Regions from separate parts of the Bacillus sp. HSf4 genome, predicted to be linked through region 2. Evidence: riboswitches for the same ligand, from Rfam matches in the RefSeq annotation. Region 2 holds a riboswitch; the other holds the start of a gene.

Region 1 (11,248 bases), 1.7 Mb from region 2:
ATACAGCATAATCATGAGAATGACCGCAAACATCGCCAGGACAACATAATTGATAAACGGCGCGAATGGCGCTTTGAATGTTGATGCTGCGTGTAAGTGCGGACGGGTTTTCCTGTATCTGATATGGCTGACAAGAATCACACCCCACACCCATATGAAACAAATCGCGCTGATGGTTGTCACGATCCCAAAGGCTTGTTCCGGTATCAGTTTGCTTAATAGCGCTCCTGCTGACAGGACAATGGTTGATACCCATAACGCGTGACTCGGCACATGGTTTTTATTCAGCTTCGCAAAATTGGCCGGGCCCTGTTTCGTTTTACTTAAATTGTACAGAATCCGGCTTGTTGAAAACATCCCGCTGTTACAAGCAGACGCGGCTGACGTTAATACAACAAAATTAATGATTCCCGCGGCAAGCGGGATGCCGACTAAGCTGAAGGTTTTCACAAAAGGACTTTCCGCTGCATTCAGTTCCATCCAAGGGTTAATACATAATAAGACGATAAGCGCGCCGACGTAGAAAAATAAAATCCGTAAAGGAATTTTATTAATAGCCGATGGAATATTTTTTTTCGGGTTCGACGTTTCCGCCGCCGATACACCTACTAATTCCACACCGACATATGCAAAGATCACCATTTGAAAAGAAAGCAAAAAGCCTGAAAATCCGTTTGGAAACAAACCGCCATGCGCCCAAAGGTTGGTAACCGAAACCGTTCCTGTATGCGTCTTAAACCCGATCACCAGCAAAATAACACCGATGACAATTAACGCAAGAATCGTGATCACCTTTATTAAAGCGAACCAAAATTCCAATTCTCCAAAAAGCTTGACAGTCAACAGATTGAGCCCTAATAAAATGAGTAAACAGATAAGTGCAGGGACCCACTGCGGAATATCAAACCAATATTTCACATAGACACCGACGGCAATCACATCCGCCATAGCCGTCATAATCCAGCAAAACCAATAGGTCCACCCGGTGACAAACGCCGCACGCGGCCCCAGATACTCCTCGGCAATATCGGTTAACGATTGATAACCCGCTTTAGATAACAGCAATTCTCCCAGCGCCCGCATCACGAAAAAAAGCGCAATACCTACAATGAAATACGCAAAGATGATAGAAGGACCCGCCAATTGAATCGCCTTACCGGAGCCTAAAAACAACCCGGTGCCAATCGTCCCGCCAATAGCGATAAGCTGTACGTGCCGATTGGATAAGTCCCTCTTTAATTCCCGCTGTTCCACATCAAACTCCTCCTTACCTCTCTAGTGAACGACGAGCAGTAAAAAAGCCCATAAAAAAAGAGATTGGATGTCCTCCAATCTCGCGGTCATAAGAATATCAAAATATATTTGTGCCGCTGACAATCATCAGCACGACAAATACATATTCGGTACTCTTCTGTCCTTTTGCCTGAGATTGTGAACCCTTCGGCGCCGCAGAATTCCGCGGTCTCTCCAGAAGCTGCTCCTGCTGTAGTGCGACCCACAGCAATCATAGCTTGCATGTATTGAGTTTTTCGATAGAGATAATTACTATCGGATAACTTTTAATTTTAATAGAGGTTGAGTGATTTGTCAATGGTTCTATTTATAGTTAACGCTAGTATTCTTAAACTCACCTATACTAGCGACAATATTTTCCTCCCATTTCTGAGAACGAGACAATGCTGGGATAGAAAGAAATCAATTCCATGAAAGTGATCAAGCCAAAGCCGGGGTACTCTGAAATGCGGTGTCTGATTAATGTTAAAGAAGCCTTCTCAAGCCTTCTCAAGCTTTCTCTCCGCTCATCTCAGCGCCTCTTTCCCTCGTTTTGATTGTCTCAAAAAGGAGTTATGCGGTACTATCATATAAAGGTCAATTATTTAAAAATAATGTCATACTTTTAAAATCACCTTATCATGCAAATGCTCGTACATAGGGGGACAGCTCCTATTCTAAAAAGGGGATGGACGATTTTGGAAACCAAATATTTAGATTTACTCGCACAAAAATACGATTGTGAAGCAAAAGTGGTAACGGAAATCATTAATTTGAAAGCGATACTGAACCTGCCGAAAGGCACCGAGCATTTTGTCAGTGATTTGCACGGGGAATACCAGGCATTCCAGCACGTGCTGCGGAATGGTTCAGGAAGAGTAAAAGAGAAGATACGCGATATTTTCAGCGGTGTCATTTATGATAGAGAAATTGATGAATTAGCAGCATTAGTGTATTATCCGGAAGACAAACTGAAGTTAATAAAACATAATTACGATACGCAAGCATCGTTAAACGATTGGTATAAAGAAACGATTAATCGAATGATTAAGCTCGTATCTTATTGCTCTTCCAAGTATACCCGCTCCAAATTACGCAAAGCACTGCCCTCTCAGTTTGCTTATATTACGGAGGAGCTGCTGTATAAAACAGAAGAAGCTGCCAACAAAGAACAGTATTACTCCAAAATCGTAGATCAGATCATTGCGCTTGGCCAAGCTGATAAGCTGATCACCGGTCTTGCATATAGCACGCAGCGATTGGTTGTCGACCATCTGCATGTTGTCGGCGATATTTACGACCGCGGACCGCAGCCGGATCAGATTATGGAAGAACTGATCAACTATCATTCAGTCGATATTCAGTGGGGAAATCACGATGTCCTTTGGATAGGCGCTTATTCAGGCTCTAAAGTATGCCTGGCAAATATTATCCGCATCTGTGCCCGCTATGACAACTTGGATATTATTGAAGACGTGTACGGCATCAATCTGAGACCGCTCTTGAACCTTGCCGAAAAATATTACGATGATAACCCATCTTTCCGTCCGAAAGCAGACGAAAACAGACCGGAAGATGAGATTAAGCAAATCACAAAAATTCATCAAGCGATTGCGATGATCCAATTCAAGCTTGAAAGCCCGATTATCAAGAGACGGCCGAACTTTAATATGGAGAAACGGCTGTTACTGGAAAAGATTGATTATGCCCGAAATGAAATCACGCTGAACGGAAAAACATATCAACTGGAAAACACCTGCTTTGCGACGGTTAATCCGGAACAGCCAGATGAGCTATTAAAGGAAGAAGCGGAAGTCATGGACAAGCTGCTGTTCTCTGTCCAGCATTCCGAAAAGTTGGGCCGCCATATGAATTTTATGATGAAAAAAGGCAGCCTTTATTTAAAATATAACGGCAACCTGTTGATTCACGGCTGTATTCCTGTAGACGAAAACGGCCATATGGAAGAGATGATGATTGAGGACAGAGCCTATGCGGGCCGTGAGCTGCTCGATGTATTTGAACGATTCTTGCGGGAAGCGTTTGCCCACCCGGAAGAAACCGATGATCTGGCGACAGATATGGTCTGGTATTTATGGACAGGCGAGCACTCCTCCCTTTTTGGAAAACGCGCTATGACGACCTTTGAGCGGTATTTCATTAAAGAGAAGGAAACACATAAAGAGAAGAAAAACCCGTATTACTATTTGCGTGAAGACGAGGCAACCTGCCGAAACATCCTGAAAGAATTCGGCCTCAACCCGGATCATGGCCATATCATCAACGGCCATACACCGGTAAAAGAAATCGAAGGAGAAGATCCGATCAAAGCAAACGGAAAAATGATCGTCATCGACGGCGGCTTCTCCAAAGCCTACCAATCGACAACAGGTATCGCCGGCTACACGCTGTTATACAACTCCTACGGCATGCAGCTCGTCGCCCATAAACACTTTAATTCCAAGGCGGAAGTGCTGAGCACCGGAACTGATGTCTTAACGGTGAAGCGATTAGTGGATAAAGAGCTTGAGCGGAAGAAAGTAAAGGAAACGAATGTTGGTGAGGAACTCTTGAAGGAAGTAGCTATTTTGGAGAGATTGCGGGAGTATCGGTATATGAAGTGAGGAAATGTGGAGTTCAGGGATCATTCTCTAGGCTCTTTTTTACGGTTTTCTACTTCGTACAGCAAATTGCTAACAAGGTCTGGTTTTCTGCTCGTTCATAGATAAGTAAGCGACGATTGATCTCGCAGGCATCGTCAACCATGTCACTGTTCTTGAGTTCGCACCGGAGCTGAAAGCGGAGGAAGTCCTGCAAAAACGCCTCTACAGCCTGTCAAACGCGACTGTAGTGAAACATGTACAAACGAAAGAAATTACAGGTGACCTAAACGTAAACGGCATCACTTACGTGGATCGTGAAACAGGCGAAGAACAACACGTTGAACTCCAAGCTGTCTTCGTCAAAATCGGTCTCGTGCCAAACACAGAGTGGTTAGACGGATCAGTCGAGTGCAACCGCATCGGCGAAATCGCAGTCGATAAACGCGGCCAAACAAGCACCCCCGGCTTATTCGCGGCCGGCGACTGCACAGACGGCCCGTACAACCAAATCATTATTTCGATGGGATCGGGGGCAAATGCCGCATTAGGGGCGTTTGATTACCTGATTCGCAACTAATCTATCAAAAAAGCTATTGCTGAGTTTTCAGCATAGCTTTTCTCTTTCCAAGGGAAGCCATCCTTCCAGCAGCGCGCCTCCTTCAGGATCATTTCCCGCCGTCAGATCGCCTCCGTGCCGTCTCATGATCCTTTGTGAAATCGTCAACCCCAACCCGGCTCCTCCGGTCGACCGGCTTCTTGATGCTTCCCCGCGATACAAGGGCTCAAATACACGGCGAAGCTCCTCCGGGGAGAATCCCTGCCCAGTATCTCGAACCGTGAAGATGACGTTGTCACGATCCTTATCACACTGAACAACAATCTCGCCAGCACCGGGTATATGTCTAACCGCATTTTCTTGATTCCTATAAAGTGAAACACCGCTCTTTTCATCAACACTTTGTGACTGTTATTCAATAGAAACAAAGGGTACTTCTCAGGGCCTTTCATAGTCGAAATACAGACGACCGACTTTCCTTTCAAAAGCCCTCCTTGTATAATGATTTTGACCTGACGTCGCACTTAGAAAAAATGGGTATCGATTCTATTTTTTCCTTCAATACCCCACTGTTGGATCAACGGTCAATCCATTAACATCCCAAATTATTTTCTACAAATAAACAAGGATTTCCCCGCCAAGTTTCGGCCAATATTCAATTAGCTTCATCTCTCTTAACCCGCTATAAAAGGTTGAATATCATCCTGTTGACTCATCACCGTTCACTTCCAAACATCATTCGTAATTGATTATCAATGATAAGTTATTAAACTTGTTTTCATCATAATTAATTTTTTCTTTCTAAAAGGTTTCACTTTCATGAGGGTACTATGATAAGGACACAATTTTTACATTGACATATTGAAAAATGAAATATATATTTATTGTTGATATTGATAATCATTATCGTTTATTCATTTTCATTCTGCGGTTCATACAGCTATTTACTGAAGAATTAAATACTGGCTCTGGAGGACGTTTAATTGTAAAAAATCTCTGTGTAACGATTCCAGATAAAAAGGAACAACCATATCCTGAGGTCAGCGCCAATGTGTTTGAATTGCTATGGCTCTTGTACGGGAGACGGACATGATTTACATCGAGCTGCTCGTTTTTTTCGGATTATATCATTGCATTAAAGACGGCGAAGTCGTGAAGGCTGGGCTTGTGAAGAGGCGAGTACTGCGGGAAGTCTTTCAAATTGGCCCGAGAACAAATAAACCGAAGTGTGTTACTTACAATTTATTAAGAGGTGAAAATGAGCATGAAGAAACTATTAATCCCGTTTATGCTACTGCTGACGCTTATGATTAGTGCATGCGGCAATGAAGAGTCAGCAACAAAGGATAGCGGCTCAGCAAAAAAAGAATCTAAAACGATTACATACCAAGCGGAAACAGGACCAATCGAAGTTCCAGCCGATCCGCAAAGAGTTGTTATGCTTTCAGGGTATACCGGAAATGTGTTAGATTTAGGAGTCAACGTTGTCGGTGTAGACACTTGGTCTAAAAACAATCCAACCTTTAAAGAAAAGTTAAAAGATGTTCAAGAAGTTTCAGAGGATGACCTAGAAAAAATTATTGAATTAGAGCCAGATTTAATCATCGCGTTATCAACGGTAAAAAACTTAGACAAATTAAATGAAATCGCACCTACTGTTACTTATACATGGGGTAAAGTAGATTATTTAACTCAACACGTGGAAATTGGAAAGCTACTAAACAAAGAAAAAGAAGCCCAAGCATGGGTTGATGACTTTAAGCAACGTGCAGAAGAAATTGGAGAAGATATTCGTACAAAAATTGGCGAGAATTCAACAGTATCTGTTATTGAAGCATCTGGGAAAGACCTTTATGTTTTCGGTAATAACTGGGCGCGCGGTACAGAAATCTTATATCAAACGATGAAACTAAAAATGCCTGAAAAAGTAAAGGAAGACGCATTAAAAGCAGGGTATTATACGTTATCAGCTGAAGTGCTTCCAGAATATGCGGGAGATTATGTCATTTTAAGTAAGTACTCTGATGCAAATACATCTTTCCAAGAAACAGACACATACAAGAACATTCCTGCTGTCCAAAAGGGACATGTCATTGAAATGCAAGGTGAAGGCGCATCATTCACTGACCCAATCACACTTGAAAAGCAACTGGCATTCTTTAAAGAAGCATTTCTAGGAAACTAAAACTGGAAAAAGTAGAGGTCTATTTGAAAAGGGTTGGCCGGAAAGGGACGTTATTTCCCTGTCTGTCAGCCCCTTTCCCATTCTAAGAAAGGAAAATGACGAGCCTTATGGTAAGAAAAACTCTATCTTTTACCTCATTTGCATTCAAACTGATCTTAGGAATTCTAGTTCTGATTGGTATGTTTTTTATAGCGATAATATTTGGAGCTGCAGACGTCTCAGTTGAAGATGTATGGTTGGCTCTTTCGTCTTCTGCAACCGGTGATCATATTTCGATTATCCGTGATATTCGGTTACCTCGCGAAATAGCCGCCATTGTTGTGGGCGCAGCTCTTGCTGTCTCTGGTGCAATCATGCAAGGTATAACAAGAAACCCACTTGCTGATCCAGGTTTACTAGGATTATCTGCTGGGGCTTATGCAGCATTGGCTGTTACGATCGCCTTCGTTCCTTCAGCTAACTACTTTTTGACGATGGTTGCCTGTTTTATTGGAGCCGCAATCGGCGCCTTGTTGGTTTTTGGAATTGGCGCGATGAAAAAAGGCGGATTTTCTCCTCTCCGTATTGTATTAGCGGGTTCTGCTGTTTCCGCCTTTTTATACGCCATTGCCGAAGGGCTTGGCCTTTATTTTAAAATTTCTAAAGATATCTCAATGTGGACAGCAGGAGGGGTTTCCGGAACGAATTGGAACCAACTGCAAACGATTGTACCTTTCATTGTAATTGGAGTTGTTGTTTCCTTTTTCCTTTCGAGACAACTTACCATTCTCAGCTTAAATGAAGAAGTTGCAGTTGGCTTAGGCCAAAATATCATCAGAATTAAAATCCTTCTATTTATTGTCATTATCATTCTCGCCGGGGCATCTGTTGCTCTTGTTGGGAATATGACCTTTATCGGTCTTATAATTCCTCATATTGTTCGAGCAATGGTTGGAACCGATTATCGTTATATTTTACCAATGTCTGCAACTTGTGGTGCTGCTTTTATGCTATTTGCTGATACACTTGGCCGTACCTTAAATGCACCATATGAAACACCTGTTATAGCCATTGTGGCTATGCTAGGTTTACCGTTCTTCCTGATCATTGTCCGAAAGGGAGGAAAAGCACTCTCATGACACATTCAGCACTAATCAAAAAACAGCGAATTATTTTATCGATTTCTCTCATACTCATCCTAGCTACAGCTGTTATTGGGATGGGAATAGGGTCTGCTAGTTTATCTTTTGACAGACTCATCCGGACTCTATTAGGTCAAGGAACCTTTAAAGAGGAATTTATATTATATTCTATTCGCTTGCCTCGAATATTGATTACTTTATTAGCTGGGATGGCACTTGCTTTATCAGGTTCTATTTTGCAAGGAATCACAAAAAATGATTTAGCTGATCCAGGCATTATTGGGATTAATTCCGGTGCTGGGGTTGCCATTGCCATTTTCTTTTTATTTTTCCCAACCGAAGCTGGATCATTTGTTTATATGATTCCAATTGTTGGCTTTATCGGTGCAATTATAACAGGCTTCTTCATTTATCTGTTAGCCTATAACAAAAATAATGGCATGCAGCCTGTAAGCTTAGTCCTCATCGGAGTCGGGTTCTCAACCGCACTTTCCGGAGCTATGATTGTCATTATTTCTTCTGCTGAACGGACAAAAGTCGATTTCATCGCCAAATGGCTGGCAGGAAATATTTGGGGAACAGATTGGCCATTTATTTGGGCTCTCCTGCCTTGGTTAGTCATCTTGATTCCGTTTACTTTGTACAAAGCAAATCGACTAAATCTATTAGGATTAAGCGAGCCTGTAACCATTGGAGTGGGGGTTTCCATTGAAAGGGAGCGGATCATTTTACTTTTAACAGCTGTCGCATTAGCTGCTGCTGCTGTTTCTGTCACTGGAGGTATTACCTTTATCGGATTAATGGCCCCACATATCGCAAAAACTTTGGTAGGACCTAGAAATCAGCTATTTATCCCTGTTGCTATTCTACTTGGCGGTTGGTTATTATTATTCGCCGACACAATCGGACGTAATATCATTGAAACCACTATACCAGCTGGAATCATGGTCTCATTAATCGGAGCACCTTACTTTATTTATTTGTTATTGAAAAAGTAAAAAATCCATAAAAACGAGGCTGTCCCAATAAGTCTCCAAAAATTCATTTTTATATTTGAAGACGAAATGGACCCTTTAAATCAAACCCTTTGGTAGTCCATTTTGCGGAGGTGGTATGAAAGGGAGGAGTTTTCTTTTCAGACGACCTCTTTTATCTATTAGAGTGAAATCTATAAAATGATGATAAGGCTCCCCCCACCTAAAACTTCCTTTAGTGTGTGACCTTTCAACATCCACCTTCTAGAGTGATTAAACAATTCTGTCAGATGATAGGCGAGTTCTTCAATAAAGATCCGGAAATTCAAATTGAAGTTGAAAATACTCTACAGCTTGGTTCAAACTGAAATCATTGAGGAACATGGTATTTAACTGTTCAGTAAGAACCTCAGTATCCTCAGCAGTCAAATGATAATACTGTTGTAAAAACTGAATTAAGTTTTTCATTTCTTTCGTTTTTTCCAAGTACAAAGACTACTCGAGTTAGAAAGGGGAACATGATCATGAGTGACATTCAAAGCTTAATTAACGCAATCAATGAATTCAGAGATGAACGAAACTGGAGACAATACCATAACCCAAAAGACCTCGCCATCTCAATCTCCATCGAAGCAGCAGAGCTGCTCGAAGACTTCCAATGGATCAGCAGTGAAGAAGCACTCAAAGCAAATAAAGAAAACATCCGTGAAGAAATCGCGGATGTTTTAATCTACTCATTCATGTTATGTAACGATCTTGGACTGGATGTCAAAGAGATTGTGGAAGAGAAGATTGTGAAGAATGGGAGGAAGTATCCGGTTAAAAATAATGGTTAAGACTCTCCTTTGACACTTTTAAGTAGAGAGAGCTTCTTTCACAATTGAAGACCGCTCTCTCTATCTCCATGATGCGTCGATTTTTATGGCGCTCTGCTCATCTCCCTACTTCATTTGCTTTACACCGTTAGCTTGCTCCATGTTATTTTTTCATTGTTTCAAAAAATGACATTTGTCATCCGATTTTCATGACATCACTTACTAAAATCCGCCTTCCTCAGCTTATACAATAAAATGAGTAAATCAGGAGGTGGTTTATAAGTCATGTGCAATGTTGTGAGCTTGACGAATGTAACAAAGACTTTCCGCCAAAAAACGGCGGTTGATCAGATAGATTTTTCAATTGAAAAAGGAGAAATTGTCGCGATTCTCGGGCCGAACGGAGCCGGGAAAACGACGACGATTTCAATGATGCTGGGGCTGTTAAAGCCGACGGACGGTGACGTTAGATTATTTCATGCCTCACCCCAAGAAAGGCGCGTGCGCGAGAAAATCGGCACGATGCTGCAGGAAGTCAGTGTGATGCCGGGGTTAAATGCAGGGGAAATCATCGAACTCGTTCGAAGCTACTATCCAAAGCCCTTGCCCCTTCAAACGCTTTTGCGTTTAACAGGCCTGACAGATCGCGATTTAAAAACGCGGGCAGAAAAGTTGTCCGGCGGACAAAAACGCCGGCTGAGCTTTGCCTTGGCGCTTGCCGGCGATCCTGAGCTGATGATCTTTGACGAACCTACAGTCGGAATGGATATCACATCAAGAAACCGCTTTTGGCAAACGATCCATAACCTTGCTGATCAAGGAAAAACGATTATTTTTTCAACTCACTATTTACAAGAAGCAGATGATGCCGCACAGCGAATCCTGCTCTTTAAAGACGGCAGCATTGTCGCAGACGGAACACCGCAGGAAATCAAAGCAAACATTGTGAGGCAGTCCGTTTCATTTATGGCGGACCCGGAACAACCGCTGGAAAAGCTGTATCAGCACCCTGAAATCGAGCGGATTTACAGAAAAAACAAGCGCATCTTCATCGAAACAGCCAATACGGACAACATCCTGGCGCTCATTTTCGAGGAGAAGATCGGCGCTTATGATATTCAAATCGAACGCGGCAATCTGGAGAAGGCGTTCAGTCAGCTGACAGACAAAGGAGACGAGGAAAAATGAGCGTATTTCAGATGCAGTGCAAAACAGAGATCAAAAGAATGCTCAGAAATCGATATTATGTTTTTTGGTCGCTGGCGATGCCGATTGCTTTCTACTATATTTTCACCAATATCGTCAACACGAACGCTTCCGACCCTGAGGCCTGGAAAGCGCATTATTTAATGTCGATGACATCATTCAGTGTGATGGGCTCCTCGATCATGACGCTCGGAATCCGCATGGTACAAGAGCGCGCTCAAGGCTGGTCGACGTTTATTCGCGTGACTCCCCTCCCGGATCATGTATATTTTGCCGCGCAAATGGCCGGGCAAAGTGTCATTCATCTCCTGTCGATTACGGTAATCTTCTTATCCGGCGCTTTGATCAACGGCGTTTCTTTAACCCCGTTGGAATGGATTTTGAGCGGCTTGTGGATCTTGCTTGGCTCGCTTCCGTTTCTGGCGATCGGAACATTGATTGGGATGATGAAAAAAGTCGACACAGCGGCCGGAGTCAGCAATGTGCTCTATATGGCGCTCGCTGTTGCCGGCGGGA
Region 2 (11,248 bases):
ACAGCTTGTTTGCGCCTGGGTGATCGTCTTTAAATCCTTTGCGTGTTACGGTATGGATTTCTTCGGCATCACCGTATGAACCTTTAGGGTCTTTTAAATATTTAAGATCATATTTTGCGAACATCCAATGCGGTGTCCATCCCGTAATGATAATCGGTTCTTTTTTGTCGTACGCTTTTTTGAGGGCGGCTGTCATCGCCGAGCTTGATCCAGATGTTACCGTCCATTTGCTCAGATCATAGTCTTTCACCGCTTTATCCGTCGCAGTCATGATGCCTGCACCCGGATCAATACCGGTAATTTTATGATCGACCTGCTCACCTACTGAAGCATTTTCATTATTGCTGCTTCCGCAAGCGGCCAGCCCTAATGTCAGAGCAGCCGCGGCGCCGATTCCGGCCATCTTTTTCCACATTATGCATTCCCCCCGTTTTTTTTCAGTTTTATATTTTGTGTAACCCGGTCAAGTACGATTGCGATAATGACAATCGCAAGGCCGGTTTCAACACCAGTTCCCGTTTTCAGCTGTGTCACTGCGCGGTAGACTTCTTCTCCGAGTCCTGGCGCGCCCACCATTGAGGCGATGACAACCATTGATAAGGCAAGCATGATGCTTTGGTTGATACCCGCAAGGATCGTTTTTGTCGCCAGCGGCAGCTGAACCTTAAAGAGCCTTTGGCTTGTCGTCGACCCGAATGCTTCCGTTGCTTCGATCAAATCCTCAGGCACCTGCTGAATGCCCAGGATCGTCATCCGGATGGTTGGAGGCATCGCAAAAATAACGGAAGCCACAACACCCGGAACAACCCCGATATTGAAGAAGAAAATGGCCGGAAGCAGATAAACGAACGCCGGCATCGTCTGCATTAAATCAAGGATAGGCGTAACGATTCTTTGGACCGTTTTCTTTTGAGATCCCCAAATGCCGACGGGAATCCCGATAATGACGGAAATCAAAACGGATGTGACGACGAGCGCCAATGTCTCAAGCATCGCGTCCCAATACCCGAGATAATCGATAATTAAAAATCCGATCAATGTGAAAAGTGCGATTCCTCTTTTGCTGATCAGCCAAACGAGCGCGGCAAATATGACGGTCAAAATGACCGGCGGAATCATGCCGAGCCCTTGAACAATCGAATCAACAAACGTTTCCAGCCCGTTGGCGATTCCGTCGAACACGCCTCCGAACGACATGGTCAGCCAGTCGACGAACTGATCGATCCAATCGGCCAAAGGAATGCGGGGAAGCGAGGATAGTGTAAACATCTTATCTCACCTCCTGGATGACAGCTTCTGTTTCTTCAGCTGCTTGATGATCTGCGTTGATATATTGGTCATTACCGGCGAGGGCCCCGATCAGAGCGCCTTTAACGATAATGCCTTTCATCCGCTCATTTTCATCGACAACAGCGATTGGAATGCTGGCGTCTGAAACCATTTCAAAAATGTCAGTGAGGACGACATCATGTTGAACCGTCCTTATGTCTTTTGAAATGACCGTTTCCAGAGGCTGGCCTTTTTCAGCCGCTTTCTTGGCAGTCTCCGCATCAATTGTGCCAAGGAGCCTGCTGTGCTTATCAACCGCGTAAATGGATGAAATCCCCAGGTTTTTCATCAGCGTCAATGCAACACGGGGACCTTTATCAACGGGCACGGTTTCCGCGCGCTTCATAATGTGGCCGGCCGTCAGCACTTTGGATAAATCAACATCCTCAACGAATTTTTCAACATATTCGTTCGATGGATTCATCAGGATTTCTTCCGGCGTGCCGATTTGCACGATGTTCCCGTCCTTCATCAGCGCGATGCGGTCGCCGATTCGCAATGCTTCATCGAGATCGTGCGTGATGAAAATAATCGTTTTACCTACAGATTCATGCAAATCCAAGAGTTCATCCTGCATATCTTTGCGGATCAGCGGATCAAGAGCGCTGAATGCTTCATCCATCAGCAGAATATCGGGATCATTCGTTAATGCGCGGGCAAGTCCGACGCGCTGCTGCATCCCGCCGCTCAGCTGATCCGGATATTGGTGTTCATATCCTTCAAGACCGACAAGCTGTAATGATTCAAGCGCTTTTGCCTGGCGTTTCGCTTTGTCTACCCCCTGAAGCTCCAAACCATACTCCGTATTTTCCAGAATGGTTCTGTGCGGAAAGAGGGCGAATTTTTGGAAGACCATGCTGATTTTTTTCCGGCGGACTTCCCGAAGCTGGTCTTTGGACATATTTGTTATCATGTCACCATCTATGTACACATTTCCGGCAGTCGGTTCAATTAGGCGGTTTAACATCCGCACCAAAGTTGATTTACCGCTCCCTGATAGACCCATGATGACAAATATCTCACCATCGTACACGCTGAAATCTGCTTGGTTCACACCAACGGTTGCCCCGGTTTCTTTTAAGATTTCTTTTTTGCTTTTGCCGGCGGCAAGCAGCTGCAGCGCTTTTTTTGTCTGTTTTCCGAAAACCTTTGATACTTTTTCGACTTTTATTTTAATCGGTTTATCATCTAAATTCATATTTCTCCTCCCGTTCTAAGCAATCTTATATACCGTAACACTTATGTAACATATCAGACAAACGGCATATTCTCTTTAATTTTGTATCATACCTTCATATATCTCGCTGTCCCCCTGTAACCTTGCGAATGCTTCTAAATGCTCCGGTATCCTCTTTTATTAAGGTAAATTAAACCATTACCTTATGAAAAACCCTTGAAACTATCACGTTTTTAAAGATAATTATCATTTTTCATTTTAATTTACTCGTTTTTACTATTCCAGAAAGGTAAAATCCTGTTGGACCGCTATAGAATCCGCTTACAAATATAAAAAAAGCGGCGAGATCAACTCGCCGCTTTTTGGTCAGTTCTTTTGAAAGCGAAGCACGGGCTGGCGTGCCGCTTTTGTCTCGTCCATTCGCTTAACAACGGTTTTGTGGGGGGCTTCCTGAACGATTTCAGGGTTTTCCTCCGCTTCTGTTGCAATCTGGATCATCGTTTCGATAAACGCATCGAGCGTTTCTTTTGACTCCGTTTCCGTCGGCTCAATCATGATGCATTCTTCAACATTGAGCGGAAAGTATATGGTCGGCGGATGGAAGCCGAAATCCAAGAGGCGCTTGGCGATATCAAGCGTTCTGACACCGAGCTTTTTCTGACGTCTGCCTGACAGCACAAATTCGTGTTTGCAGTGGCGGTCAAACGGGAGATCGTAATGTGATGCAAGCTTTCTCATCATATAGTTCGCATTCAACACCGCATTTTCCGTGACCTCTTTCAGCCCGTCGGGACCCATGGAACGAATATACGTATAGGCTCTCAGATTAATGCCGAAATTTCCGTAGTACGGCTTGACTCTGCCGATTGACTGCGGGCGGTCATAGTCAAATGTATAACGGCCGTCCTTTTTGACTAAAACAGGCTTCGGCAGATAAGGAATCAGCTCTTTTTTAACGCCTACCGGTCCTGAGCCCGGTCCTCCTCCTCCGTGGGGGCCTGTAAAGGTTTTATGGAGGTTTAAATGCACGACGTCAAATCCCATGTCGCCGGGCCTTGCTTTGCTGAGCACGGCGTTTAAGTTGGCACCGTCATAATACAGCTTCCCTCCGGCTTGGTGAACGATTTCAGCCATCTCTAAAATATGTTCCTCAAAAAGGCCGAGTGTGTTCGGATTGGTCAACATCAATGCTGCCGTCTCTTCGTTTACAACCCGCTTTAAATCGTCAAGATCGACAAGCCCGTCGGCGTTTGATTTGACCGTAACCGTTTCAAAGCCGGCAACCGTTGCCGATGCAGGATTTGTGCCGTGGGCCGAGTCGGGTACGATGACCTTTGTCCTTTTATGATCGCCGTTTGCCTCATGAAAAGCGCGGATCATCATCAGCCCCGTCCACTCTCCGTGTGCGCCGGCCGCCGGCTGCAGTGTGACTTCGTCCATGCCTGTAATCTCTTCCAAATGCCCGCTCAAATCGTAGAGCAGCTCGAGCGCCCCCTGGACGGTCCGTTCATCCTGAAGCGGATGGATCGAAGAAAAACCGGGAATTCTCGCGATTTTTTCGTTCAGCTTCGGATTGTACTTCATCGTGCAGGAACCGAGCGGGTAAAAGCCCGAATCCACGCCGTGGTTGCGCTTTGATAAAGCGGTGTAATGGCGCATAATATCAAGCTCAGACACTTCCGGAAGCTCGGCCGGCTCTTCTCTGAGATAGGCATCATCAAGGAGGTCTGATACATCTGTTTCAGGGACGTCCAGCTCAGGCAGGCTATAGCCGATCCGGCCTTCTTTTGACACTTCAAAAATAAGCGATTGATCGTGATTATTCATGGCGATCCCCCAATTCGTTCATGAGTGTATCGATTTCTTCTTTCGTTCTGAGCTCTGTGACGGCAATCAGCATGTGCTGCTTTAAATCCGGGTATGCAGCGCCGAGATCGAAGCCTCCGATGATCTCTTTTTCAAGCAGGCGTTCATTCGCTTCTGAGACGGGCTCATTCAGCCTGATGACAAACTCGTTAAACATCGGCCCTTCAAATGCGACTGTAAGTCCCGCCCGTTTGGCAGCTTCTTTGGCGTACGCCGCTTTTTGCATGTTCTGCCAGGCGATTTCCCTGACACCCTGTTTGCCGAGCGCCGTCATGGCGACGGAAGCGGCAAGCGCGTTGAGCGCCTGGTTGGAGCAGATATTCGATGTCGCTTTATCGCGCCTGATATGCTGCTCTCTCGCCTGAAGGGTTAAAACGAAGCCTCGCTTGCCGTTTTCATCTTCCGTCTGGCCGACAAGACGGCCCGGAACCTTTCTCATCAGCTTTTTCGTGACAGCGAAAAAGCCGCAGTGCGGTCCTCCGAAAGCGGCCGGAATCCCGAATGGCTGGGCATCCCCGACGACGATGTCGGCACCGAATGCTCCGGGCGGCGTTAAAAGCCCGAGAGCGAGCGGATTGGCGGAGACAATAAACATGCATTTTCCTTTGTGGGCGATCGGCTCAATGTCTTTTAACGGTTCAATCCGGCCGAAAAAGTTTGGATACTGCACGACCACGGCAGCGGTTTCTTCACAAACTGCAGCATCAAGGGCTTCAAGATCTGCCATGCCATTTTTCGCAGGCACTTCAAGCACATCGATGTACTGTCCTTTTGCATATGTCTTTAAAACGTCGCGCGATTCGGGGTGAACGGTTTCGGAAACGACGATCTTTTTCTTTTTCGTATGCCCTGAAGCCAGCATCGCGGCTTCCGCCAATGCTGTTCCTCCGTCATACATCGATGAATTGCTGATATCCATTCCGGTCAATTCGCAGATCATCGTCTGAAACTCGAAAATCGCCTGAAGCTCCCCTTGAGAAATCTCCGGCTGATACGGTGTATAAGCCGTATAAAATTCAGACCGGGAAATCACATGGTCGACAATCACCGGCTGGTAATGATCGTAGACGCCGGCGCCCAAAAATGAAGCGTATGCGCCTGTGTCTTTATTTTTGGCCGCGAGCTTGACGAGTTCTTTCGTCAGCTCTGTTTCGGACTTCGCCCTTTTGATTTGATATTCGCCTTTAAATCTGACGCTTTCCGGAATGTCAGAGAATAAATCGTCGATCTTTTCGACTCCAATGGCTTCGAGCATCTCTTTTTTATCCTGATCTGTCGCTGGAAGGTAGCGGTGCTTCATCTTCAGTCTCCTTTCATGATCATGGCAAACTTATGGCTGCCGTTTATAAAAGGGGGTTTTGACAACTTTTGCTTTCAGCCGCTTTTTTCTGATTTCCACTTCGACTTCGGTGCCGATTGCGGCGGCTTCTTTTTTCAGCAAGGCGAGACCGACGTTTTTTTTCAAAGTCGGCGACTGTGTTCCCGTTGTCACTTCACCGGCTTTTTCACCCTGGTAATAAACGGCGTATCCGTGTCTCGGAATCCCTTTATCAATCATTTCAAGACCGACGAGCTTTCTGTCCGGCCCGTTTTCTTTCTGGGCTGCCAAAGCGGATTTTCCGAAGAAATCAGCTTCTTTATTCGTTTTGACGGCAAAGCCGATCCCCGCTTCAACCGGAGTGATCTCTTTTGTAAGCTCCTGTCCGTATAATGGCAGCTTCGCTTCAAAGCGGAGGGTGTCTCTCGCGCCGAGGCCGCACGGCACAAGTCCCTCTTCCTTGCCCTTTTCTAAAAGAAGCTGCCAAATGTATGCGGCATCCTCATCTCGGCAGTAGATTTCAAAACCGTCCTCACCTGTATAGCCCGTTCTGGAGACAAGCGCCCGCACGGTGCCGATCGCTGTTTCATCACGGAAGGTAAACGGCGTTAACGCGGAGAGGTCAATGTCTGTTACTTGTTTTAAAATTCGTTCGGCTTTCGGTCCTTGAAGGGCAAGCAAAGATATATCGTCAGACAGATTGTTGATCACAACATCGCCTTCGGCATGCCTGTTCATCCAATCGATATCCTTGTCGATATTAGCCGCATTGATCACCAATAGATAGCGATTGGGTCCTTTTTGATAAACCAAGAGATCGTCAATCGTTCCGCCGTCTTCATAGCACATGGCCGTATATTGCGCCCCGCCTTCAGTCAGTGCGGAAACATCATTGGTCAAAAGCCTTTGCAAAAACGGAAGGCTGCCGGTTCCTGAGACTTCGACTTCCCCCATATGTGAAACATCAAACAGCCCCGCATTCGTCCTCACCGCTTCATGCTCTTCTTTAATCGATGAAAACTGAACAGGCAGCTCCCAGCCGCCAAAGTCAATCGTTTTCCCGCCATACTCCTTATAAAGATCAAATAAAGGCGTTCGTTTAAGCATTCTGCTTCCCCCTTCGATTTCAATCTAAACCAAGTTTGCCAATCATCAGAAAACGCGAAAGATTCCGTCATCAAATCCCGTTTGACGGCACAAAAAAGGACAGAGAACCCCCTTAGTCAGTTCGGAGGTTCTCTGTCCTGGCACCTGAAAGTTTACTTTGCTAAAAAACGCAAAGATGTCCCCTTTGGTGGTTTGCTAAACATGAAGATGATACAAACTCTCTCCAGAGTTGCGTCAAGCAAGAGTTCTTTTGCCTGAGAGATTCGCTATTTTTTGAGCTTGCTCCTTCGGCGCCGTCGGTTACGTTCCCCTTCGGTCTCTCCCCTTGCTCTCATTCGCTCATATTCATTTCTTTTCATGGACATACTAGATAAAGCTCACGATATTTTCGCTGATGATCTACAAATATCCTACCATCATCAAAGCGTTTGGGCAATAGAAAAAACCATTAACATTTTATTATTTTTTGTTTTCAATGTTCGTTTTTTATTGATTTCTGTATGAAATCATCTTTAAACAGAAAAGATTTTCTAAAAAAAGAGAACATTTATCTGATTTAGTATCGAGGAAAGGCGGCGTTACGATGAAACCAGACATTCATTTTGACAATGAATGGCCCGAACAGTTCAAAAAACATCTTCAGGAAGACGGACCTTGGGCGAATTGGGAGCTTTACCAGCTTTCCTGCGAGGTGCAAAAAAGGCTGGCGATTCCAACCTTTGAAGGACTGCAGGCTCCGTTTCATCTGCCTGATTTCACCCCGCTTCCCCATCAGCTTGAAGTCGCCCAGAAAGTGGTGGAGGAGATGAACGGAAAAGCCATTTTAGCCGATGAAGTGGGCCTCGGCAAGACGGTTGAAGCCGGGCTGATATTAAAAGAATACATGATTCGGGGGCTGGCAAAAAAAATTTTGATCCTTGTCCCCGCTTCCTTAGTGTCTCAATGGGTGAAAGAGCTGCGCGAAAAATTTCTGATCCCGGCCGTAGAACAGAAAAAAAGCTATGTATGGGAGCAGTGCGATGTTGTCGTCTCCTCTCTTGATACGGCCAAACGGTCACCGCACAGAGAAACCGTTTTGTCGATTCAATATGATGTCGTTATCATCGATGAAGCTCACAAACTGAAAAACAATAAAACCAAAAACTACGAGTTCGTCCGCAATCTCAAGAAAAAATATTGCCTGATGCTGACGGCGACACCGATCCAAAACAAGATTGACGAAATATTCAACCTCGTCTCCCTGTTAAAACCCGGCCATTTAGGCAATGAGAGCAATTTCAACAAAGACTATTCAAAGCAGATCAATTCAAAAGAAACGCATGAGCGCTTAAAATCGCTGATCAACAAAGTGATGATCAGGAACAGACGGCAGGATACGGGCATCACGTGGACAAAACGCCATGTCGAAACCGTACCTATCTCGTTTTCACCGACTGAGCAGGCTTTATATGACGAGATTCGAAAGCTGAAAAAAGACCATCTGCATTCATCAAGCATGTTTTCCATCATGACCTTGGAGCGGGAATGCTGTTCAAGCAGAGAAGCGGTCTACATGACGCTGAAAAACATGCTTGACAAAAAAGACAGAGAAGCGCCTGTTATCGGAGAGCCTGCGATTCATCATCTGATCGACAAAGTAAATGAAGTGGCGCAGAACTCCAAAGCCATGAAAGTCGTCGAGCTCATCCAGGAGCTCGATGACAAAGTCATTATTTTCACAGAGTACAGAGCAACGCAAATCTATCTGCAATGGTTCCTCCAGCAAAACGGCATCACCTCTGTACCGTTCAGAGGCGGTTTTAAAAGAGGGAAAAAAGACTGGATGAAAGAGCTCTTCCGCGGCAGAGTGCAAGTATTGATCGCAACTGAAGCGGGCGGTGAAGGGATCAACCTGCAATTTTGCAACAAAATTATCAATTATGACCTGCCGTGGAATCCCATGCGCCTTGAGCAAAGAATCGGACGGATTCACCGCCTCGGCCAGGAACGGGACGTCTACATTTATAATATGGCAACAAAGCATACGGTCGAAGAACATATCTTAAAACTGCTCTATGAAAAAATTCACCTGTTCGAAAAAGTAGTCGGGGACTTGGATGATATTTTAACAAAAATAGAGGTCGGCAATTTTGAAGAGCATCTGCACGACATCCTTTTTTATTCGGCTACTGACGATGAAATGAAGATCAAGATGGAAAACCTGGCGTCATTCATTTCCTATGGAAATGACGCGGCAGGAAGCCATAAACAGATTGGAGGCTGACAGATGCGTCAGGAAGAAATACACCGCTTTTTGGAACGCTTTTTCACGGCAAACGGATGTGATATCACCGACAAAAGCGACGGCCATTTAACCGTACAGCTGACGCCCGAAGTCGATAAACAAATCATGAACAGGCCGTTTTACTGGCATTGGCTTGAAAAGACGGGCGGCGAGCCAAACCCGATGAAAATCACGCTGATTACAAATGAAGATCTGGCGCCGGACGGTATCGAAGGCGATTTCATTCATTTTGGCTCGCCAAGACTTTTTCAAATTTTTCAAGCGGTCAAGAAAAACGGAAGATTCATCCGCCTTTATGAAAAAATCCATTCTCAAGGAACGCAAGTTCCACTTGAGCCCTGGCTGGGGATGAATGTGACGATCTCTTATCAGTCTGATAAGAAAAAAGACAAGCTTTTGTCTCTCGGCCTTCACTTGATCAGCGGTCAGCTCATAGAAGAGTTTCAAGAGCAAATGGAGGAGAGAGCTCTTTCTTCGCAAATATCCGATTACTGCTTTACGATGTCGCCATTGATCAAACCGGAGAGCGGCATCAAACGGATTGAGCGGTATATCGAACAGGCGGCCAGAAATGAGCCGCTCGACTGGGCGGAGGCTTCCCATAAAAGATGGGAGAGTGACCTTGCACTGCTGAATCAATTTTATGAAGAAACAGAGGAAAAACCGGAAGAGTATGAAATTGAAAAAAAGGCGCTCCAATCGCTTTACGAGCCGAAAATTGAAATAAAGGTGGAAAGCGGCGGGTTATTTTATTTGCAGAAAAAAATTTCAGGATAAATTTTCCGATTCGACATCGTTCTTGTTTTTATTCAAAAGCGGGGAATTATAATGAAATTATGGAGACAAACTATTGTTTCATTTTTTGGACAAGGATGGAAAAGTGGTGAGCCTTGAGATTTATCTTTGTTTATGACATCACAGTTGACTGAAATACATAATCAAGTATTTTAGGGGGGAAATATATGAATAAAGATAAAAATGAGAAAGAAGAATGGGATGAGGAATGGGCAGAGCTGATCAAAAATGCCCTGAAAGCAGGCATTAGTCCAGAAGAAATACGGTTTTTTCTTCGTTTAGGAAAGAAGTCTTCCGAAGCTTCCACATCAATTGAAAGAAGTCATTCAATAAATCCTTTCTGAATGTGCTATAATATCGAAAGGAAGGTGATGACATTGATTGGCCAGCGTATTAAACAATATCGAAAAGAAAAAGGCTACTCACTATCTGAACTAGCTGAAAAGGCTGGGGTAGCGAAGTCTTATTTAAGTTCTATAGAAAGAAACTTACAAACAAACCCCTCCATTCAATTTCTAGAAAAAGTCTCCGCTGTTCTGGACGTCTCGGTTCATACCCTGCTTGATGAAAAAGATGAAACCGAATACGATGGTCAATTAGATAGTGAATGGGAGAATCTAGTACGTGACGCTATGGCTTCAGGGGTTTCTAAAAAACAATTTCGAGAATTTTTAGATTATCAAAAGTGGAAGAAAAGACAAGAAAAGGAGTAAGTGCACATCTCTTACTCCCTTTTGGTCTTTTTACGCGAATACTGAGCCAATTCTTTAATAAACATAAAAAAACGGATCATTCAGATCCGTTTTTTCGCATTGCTCCATATTACTTATCTTCACTGTGAGCTCTTTCGTTTTCTTTTACATATCCGTTTTCGTCAGCATGTTTTTTGCCGTCGATTGTCAGGCCGTTCCATTGAGTGCCTTCGAATGAGAAGTCAAGCTGCACAGAATCTCCTTGATATTTGTTCTGCACCATTCTGCCATCCTTATCCGTTGTTTTGTCATTGACAAACTCAATAACAAGCTGCACTTTGTCAAAGTCATACGGATCTTTAGGAATGCCGTCATATTCAGGTGCAGTTTTGCCGTCGATTGTCGCGACATTGATTTTGCCGTTGTCATGCAGGAAGCCCGGCGCAATTGCTTTTTTGACTTTTTCCATTGCCGCTTTATCTTTCTTCGCAGACATATTGTACAGATCGTACAGGTTCGCTTCATCTAAAATGATGTTTTTAGGATAGCCGTTTCCGCCTTCAACTCCGACAGTCAGAACGCTGACTTTAAATTGTTCCAGGAAGTCTTCAGCAGAGTTTTTCCCGCCGTTTTTCGCGTTTCCGTCAATGAAATTGCTGTAGCCAAGCTGCATCAGTACT

The links. A riboswitch is a leader RNA that binds a small molecule or an ion and turns the genes downstream of it on or off. The one in region 2 is predicted to bind glycine.
Region 1: another riboswitch for glycine. It lies ahead of P3X63_RS22260 (amino acid permease); the one in region 2 lies ahead of gcvT (glycine cleavage system aminomethyltransferase GcvT).

Annotation. Positions count from the first base shown of each region.
Region 1 covers NZ_CP120679.1:4,338,240-4,349,487, forward strand. Annotated here, with positions in the region: gene P3X63_RS22260 (amino acid permease) at 1-1,254, opposite strand, end outside; glycine riboswitch at 1,402-1,481, opposite strand; gene fbp (fructose-1,6-bisphosphatase) at 1,971-3,896, shown strand; partial or broken gene P3X63_RS22270 (FAD-dependent oxidoreductase) at 4,006-4,452, shown strand; partial or broken gene P3X63_RS22275 (sensor histidine kinase) at 4,480-4,791, opposite strand; partial or broken gene P3X63_RS22280 (NAD(P)H-dependent oxidoreductase) at 4,782-4,925, opposite strand; partial or broken gene P3X63_RS23005 (thioredoxin reductase) at 4,924-5,130, opposite strand; partial or broken gene P3X63_RS23010 (iron-enterobactin transporter ATP-binding protein) at 5,520-5,745, shown strand; gene P3X63_RS22285 (iron-hydroxamate ABC transporter substrate-binding protein) at 5,696-6,616, shown strand; gene P3X63_RS22290 (FecCD family ABC transporter permease) at 6,724-7,734, shown strand; gene P3X63_RS22295 (FecCD family ABC transporter permease) at 7,731-8,735, shown strand; gene P3X63_RS22300 (nucleotide pyrophosphohydrolase) at 9,236-9,547, shown strand; gene P3X63_RS22305 (ABC transporter ATP-binding protein) at 9,812-10,714, shown strand; gene P3X63_RS22310 (ABC transporter permease) at 10,711-11,248, shown strand, end outside.
Region 2 covers NZ_CP120679.1:2,616,577-2,627,824, forward strand. Annotated here, with positions in the region: gene P3X63_RS13505 (glycine betaine ABC transporter substrate-binding protein) at 1-415, opposite strand, end outside; gene opuAB (glycine/proline betaine ABC transporter permease subunit OpuAB) at 415-1,269, opposite strand; gene opuAA (glycine/proline betaine ABC transporter ATP-binding protein OpuAA) at 1,271-2,527, opposite strand; gene gcvPB (aminomethyl-transferring glycine dehydrogenase subunit GcvPB) at 2,873-4,333, opposite strand; gene gcvPA (aminomethyl-transferring glycine dehydrogenase subunit GcvPA) at 4,326-5,672, opposite strand; gene gcvT (glycine cleavage system aminomethyltransferase GcvT) at 5,703-6,797, opposite strand; glycine riboswitch at 7,030-7,132, opposite strand; gene P3X63_RS13535 (DEAD/DEAH box helicase) at 7,381-9,060, shown strand; gene P3X63_RS13540 (YqhG family protein) at 9,064-9,858, shown strand; gene sinI (anti-repressor SinI) at 10,044-10,220, shown strand; gene sinR (transcriptional regulator SinR) at 10,254-10,589, shown strand; gene tasA (biofilm matrix protein TasA) at 10,699-11,248, opposite strand, start outside.